One region of the Serratia sp. HNCC26DJ206 genome, then DNA from elsewhere that is predicted to be linked to it. Evidence: predicted binding sites of a transcription regulator. Region 1 holds the regulator's gene; the other holds the start of a gene.
What was found. The regulator CRP, encoded in region 1, controls carbon source genes, mostly activating them, when cyclic AMP is high. The targets are predictions, from matches to a motif close to ATGTGANNNNNNTCACAT.

Region 1 (3,136 bases):
CTAAAAGCCTTTCAGCAAGTGATACGCTGCGGCAGTATTCGTGGCGCTGCGCGCGCCTTGGCACAGTCTCAACCGGCGGTCAGCCGCTCTATCCAAGAACTGGAACAGACGCTGAAAACCCAGTTGATCGTGCGCAGCAGCAAGGGGATGACGCTGACCGAAACCGGCCATACTTTTGCTGTGCGAATGCAATTAGTGATTGAGGAATTACAGCGCGCCACCGAGGAGATCCAACAGTTGAACCAGCATTCGCAGGGCAGCGTGGCGATCGGTTGTTCCTCGCTACTGGCCGTGACGGTACTCCCAGAACTGGTCGATCTCTTCAAGGCCTCCGCCCCGCAGGCCAATCTGCTGATCCGTGAGGCACAGATCTCCACGCTGTTGCCAGCGTTGCACACGGGCCTGTTGGATTTGGCCATCGGCACGGTGATCCCGGACATGCCATTGCAAGACTTGATCTGTACCCCGCTGTTCAAAGCCCCGTTTTGCATTATTGCGCGCCGAGGACACCCTCTGGCACAGGCAACATCACTGGATCAACTGCACGGAGCCAAATGGCTGCTGCCAGAAACCGACATGGGTTATTACCAGCAACTGCAAACGGTGCTCGGCAGCTTTTATCAGCAATTAACCAATAAGCCCATTCGTTCAGATTCGGCGGTATGTGGATTGAATATGGTGTTGGAGGCGGATTATTTGACCATTGTTGCGCGGGCGATGAACACGCCTTTCCATTTGCAGCAAAAACTGGTGACGTTGCCGATCGACAACCTGCCGCAGGCGCAGTACTGTGTGCTGCACTTACAAAAATCGCCGCTAACCATCACGGCGCGGCGATTTCTGCATTTATTGAGCAACCACTGCCACAGTTACCGCTGGTAGCTTCAGGCCACTTCACAGATTTCAAAGCTGTGGGTGACGCTGGCAGCTTTGCTCAGCATCAGCGAGACCGAGCAATACTTCTCGGCAGACAGGTTAACCGCACGCTCAACAATCTTGTCGCTCAGCCCTTTGCCGGTGACGATAAAATGCAGGTTGATATGGGTAAACAGACGCGGTGCTTCTTCACGGCGCTCCGAGGTCAGTTTTACCTCGCAGTCACGGACATCGTTACGGCCCTTCAGTAGAATCGACATCACATCAATGGCGCTACAACCGCCAACCGACATTAAGACCATTTCCATCGGGCTTGGCGCTTTATCGCCCGCGTTACCGTCCATTAATACCTGATGGCCGGACGCAGACTCGCCCAAGAATGTCAGTCCTTCTACCCACTTAACTCTTGCCTGCATTTTGTACACTCCAGTTAATTTCTCAAAATCAGGGTACGCTTTCGCATAGAAACTGGCAACGGAACCTGATGCTAATCATACTGAAGCGAGACAACACAAGACACCCGCCTCACTCTGTGCTACAAACAGAGCCGCAAGAACTCTTTCCAGGTCACCGATTTCAGGGAATGTCCGAGGAAAGGACCCTATATTGGTATGTTAACAGAATGTAGCTTGCAGCACTTGGCGCAAGTTAATATGCTAGGGTACAAGCGTATTTCTATAACATGCCTCAAAACCTGTTGATAGCCACTCTATAAAACACCGGGCTATAAGCACGTTTTACAGGGAACTCTGACCCCTGTGATACAAGGCAGCGATAACAACAGAGGATAACAGCGAATGGTTCTCGGCAAACCGCAAACAGACCCGACTCTCGAATGGTTCCTGTCTCATTGCCATATCCACAAATATCCATCAAAGAGTACGCTGATTCACCAAGGTGAAAAGGCCGAAACGCTCTACTACATCGTGAAAGGCTCCGTGGCGGTGCTGATCAAGGATGAAGAAGGCAAAGAGATGATTCTGTCCTACCTCAACCAGGGGGATTTCATCGGCGAGCTTGGATTATTTGAAGAAGGCCAGGAGCGCAGTGCCTGGGTTAGAGCGAAAACAGCCTGTGAAGTGGCTGAAATTTCCTATAAGAAATTCCGCCAGTTGATTCAGGTTAACCCGGATATCCTGATGCGCCTGTCTGCGCAGATGGCAAACCGCCTGCAAATCACCTCAGAGAAAGTGGGTAACCTCGCCTTCCTTGACGTTACCGGCCGCATTGCACAAACCCTGCTGAACCTGGCAAAACAGCCCGACGCCATGACTCACCCGGATGGCATGCAAATCAAGATTACCCGCCAGGAAATTGGTCAAATCGTCGGTTGCTCACGTGAAACCGTCGGTCGTATTCTGAAAATGCTCGAAGATCAAAACCTGATTTCTGCCCACGGCAAAACTATTGTCGTTTACGGCACGCGTTAATTATTGAAGAAACGGCGTAGCGATACGCCGTTTTTTTTAACTTCCCCCATTCATCATGTGGCGGCGCCTGATCTACCACCCGGAAGTCAACTATGCACTGCGGCAAACGCTGGTGCTGTGCCTGCCGGTGGTTTTCTTCCTGCTGATGGGCAACCTGCAACTCGGCCTGCTGTTCTCTCTGGTACCTGCCTGCTGCAACATCGCCGGGTTGGATACGCCGCACAAACGCTTTTTCAAACGTCTGGCCGTTGGCGGTTCCCTGTTTGCTCTCAGCAGTTTGCTGCTGCAACAGGCGCTGCTGTGGCATATCCCGTTACCCTTACTGATGCTGGCGATGGCGCTGTTGCTGGGCGTCAGCGGTGAAATCAGCCCGCTGCACGCACGTCTGCTGCCCGCCGCGCTGGTCGCTGCCATCTTTTCTCTCAGCATGGCCGGACACGTGCCGATCTGGCATGCGCCGCTGCTGTATCTGGTCGGCACCGCCTGGTACGGGCTGTTCACCTGGTTCTGGTTCAAACTGTGGAAAGAGCAACCGATGCGCGAATCCCTGAGCCAGCTCTATATCCAGTTGGCAGACTATTTCGAAGCCAAATATTCGCTGCTGACCCAGCACATCGATCCAGAAACCGCACTGCCGCCGCTGCTGCAACGCCAGCAGAAAGTGATGGATCTGATCAGCCTGTTATATCAGCAGTTAAACTTCCTGCCCCATGCCAATAACCAAGAGCAAAAACGCCTGCAACGCACTTTCCAGGTGGCACTCGATCTGCAGGAACACATTACCGTCAGCCTGCATCAGCCAGAAGAAGTGCAAAAACTGGTGGAACAGA
Region 2 (3,136 bases), on a different contig from region 1:
GGTTAATACCCGCCGCAGAGATAAAGGCAATGTTGGGGCAGATGTGTTCGAGTTCATTATGCTGGCCAACCGTGGCAAAAATGGCGTTGTTCGGCTTGAACTCGCCGCCACACAGGATCACCTTGCAGTTGGGTTTAGCCTGCAATACCAAAAAGGTATTAAGTGAATGGCATACGGCGGTGAAGGCCAGGTCGTCCGCAATCGCGTTAATGATGGCTGGCGTAGTCGTGCCACAGTCAAAAAATACCGTATCGTTTTTATTGATCAACGGCGCGGCCAGCATGCCGATGCGCTGTTTCTCAGCTACCTGCTTAGCCTGTTGGTCAGAGACAAAATAGTGGGTTACGCCATGGCTGCGCGGTTCCGCTACCACGTAACCGCCAAGCAAAACTACGGCGGCAGGCTCGGCATTGAGATCGCGGCGAATGGTCATTTCCGAGACGCCTAACAGCGCGGCAGCCTCTTTTAGATGGATCTTGTCGGAACGCTTTAATGCCTGAATTAACCGATTGATACGATCTTCACGCCGCTTTTCCATCTGTTCTCCTGTTGCTAAGCATTCCACACCCCAATGCGGGGCGCACGAGCAGCGCTACCCCGCATCAATCTCGGTGTCGATATTCAGTAACTACCGGCTACGGCGCTGTCGCCTGATACGATTGCCACGCCTGAGCTGGTGCCGATGCGTGTAGCGCCAGCGGCGATCATTTTCCCGGCGGTGGCACGGTCACGGACCGCTCCGGAGGCCTTCACGCCCATCTCACTGCCAACGGTGGCACGCATCAGTTTGACGTGCTCTTCGCGTGCACCGCCGGTGCTGAAGCCCGTAGAAGTTTTAACGAAAGCAACATCGAGTTCGCGGCACATCTCACAGACTTGCGTGATTTGCGCATCGCTGAGTAGGCAGGTTTCCAAGATAACCTTTAACGGAATTGCCGCACAAACCTCGCGCACTGCGGCGATATCGGCTTGTACGTCGTCCAGCAGGCCGCTTTTCAACCAACCGACGTTGATGACCATATCGATCTCCTGAGCGCCTGCTGCGATGGCCGCTTTGGCCTCGAACGCCTTGGCGACGGTCAGACCTGCACCCAGCGGGAAGCCGATGACTGAGCAGACTTTCACTTCGCTTTCCTGCAACAGGTGCGCCGCCAGCGGAACATAACCGGAGTTTACGCACACGGCATAAAAGTTATGTAATTGTGCTTCTTCGCACAGTTTGGCTATTTGGCTTTCGGTGGCATCCATCGCCAAAAGGGTGTGGTCGATATAGTGGGCATAGTCAATCTGTTCGGTGGTCATAGTGATCCCTCTGAGGTCGTTAACGTATAGCTGAATGTGATTATCCTAACATTCAGCTTTGCTGATTGATAGCTGCTGTTACTGGGATTTAGAGAGGTGATAGCTCACCAATGTTATTTAAATAACATCAGCCCTGCACTCACGCTGAGAGAGATAAAGCGGAGACAGGCAGAGGCAAGTGGCCCCTGCCTGTGGAGGTATTACTCTTTCACCCATCCTTTGCTGATCGGGAAAGCAAACAGAAAGCGATACAGGCGTGTCAGCAGGTTAGCGATCGCCTCACCAAACAGATTCCATACCAGCTGTGCGAACAGGCAGCCCACAAGCCCCACCAGGAAGCCACCAACCATATCCAACGGCCAATGAACGCCAAGGAATACGCGTGACCAGGCAATGGCTACCGCAGCAATCATCAGCAGAATACCGGACCAGGTACGGTGCCAGCACAGGAACGCCAGCGCGAAAGTGAAGATGGCGGTGCCATGATCGCTGGGGAAAGAACTGTCTGGCGCGTGCGTCAAGAAGGTATAGCCAACACCGACCACAAATGGCCGTTCGTGTGGCAGTAACATACCAATAGAGGCAGAGGCACTCATGGCAAATAACAGAGCAATTGTCGCCTTGGCCACCACTTCTCGCTGTGAATGCAATTGCTGCTGCGGCCCCCAGAACCACATAGCGACAATCAGTAACGGGATAATGGCGATCAGATCCCGTGCAAAAAATGTAGCAAGATCGATCAACCATTCCGGGCTGGCCGGAGTGGCATTGATCCAGGCGAAAAGAAAGTAGTTCAATTGATCCATCATGATGTCTTACCTCGTCTTACGGCTGAAATAGCCGCTAACCCACCAATAAACAGCCAGTTGGCTGAACCAGACCCACCACCCAGCCCACAGGTTATGGGAAAGAAAATGAGCTCCGCGCATGATCTGACCAAACCCCATCAGCATGCCGCAGGCGATACCGCCCAACCAGCACCAGTAAGCGAGGCGCGGACGTTGCGGATAAAACAGAAAGAACAGCGCCATCAGGGCAAAACCACTGGAGGCATGACCACCGGGAAAACAACGGCCTGGTCCTGGAAACGCGGGTGTAGTGCCAAACAGCGGAAACGACATGGCTTTGCCACCGTATTCCAGCAGATCCCACGGGCAGGAATGGGCACTGACCGCTTTCAACATACCGACAACCAATGGCCCGACACCAACCAATAACATAGTGACGATCAAACGCGTATTGCGGCGGTAAATACCCCAAAAAAGCGCGAGCACTGCACCGGTGATAACCCCGATCTTCAAGAGCCGATGATTGATCAGATCCAACCAGTAGTTGTTCTGCCAAGGAAAACGGTGGCTTGCGGCGTCATACCAGTAATTACTGAGCGCCCAGTCCAACTGCTCATTACGTGATAACCAGATCAATACCATTCCGGCCACAAGCAAGCCAAAAACCTGCCAACGGTAAAAGGATGTTGGCAGGGAGTAAAGGACATCACTCTTAATTTGCATAGCTGTTGAGGATTGATTTAATGAAGGTTCTGATGATTTCGACGTGTTCACGCGGTAGCTCATTGGCGGTAAAGAATAATACTACTGTAATAATTCCGGCTTAAGAAAACCTTAGTGAGTTATGACGCGCGATCTTGGCAAAACGGGAGGATATCCAGATTTAACCTATAATCAGGATCTGTATATCGTGCTAACGTACTTCAATATTACGCCATGAATCATAGGGATAAAAAATGAACAAGCTTTCTTTTGCGTTTGCCAGCCTGCTGATGGTGGCCTCTGCCAGCGCGGTTGCCGCAACAGCAGCCAGCGAAAATGGCGAT

Region 2: deoC (deoxyribose-phosphate aldolase) is a predicted target of CRP. The motif match lies at 1,337-1,354, and genes of this name have one in related genera.

What each region holds. Positions count from the first base shown of each region.
Region 1 is NZ_JBXUGP010000034.1:35,187-38,322, reverse strand. Features, by position in the region: gene AC2A1E_RS20105 (LysR substrate-binding domain-containing protein) at 1-882, shown strand, start outside; gene AC2A1E_RS20100 (OsmC family protein) at 885-1,292, opposite strand; gene crp (cAMP-activated global transcriptional regulator CRP) at 1,674-2,306, shown strand; gene AC2A1E_RS20090 (YccS/YhfK family putative transporter) at 2,362-3,136, shown strand, end outside.
Region 2 is NZ_JBXUGP010000009.1:137,542-140,677, reverse strand. Features, by position in the region: gene deoR (DNA-binding transcriptional repressor DeoR) at 1-538, opposite strand, end outside; gene deoC (deoxyribose-phosphate aldolase) at 622-1,302, opposite strand; gene ybjG (undecaprenyl-diphosphate phosphatase) at 1,503-2,108, opposite strand; gene AC2A1E_RS08195 (phosphatase PAP2 family protein) at 2,118-2,876, opposite strand; gene eco (serine protease inhibitor ecotin) at 3,047-3,136, shown strand, end outside.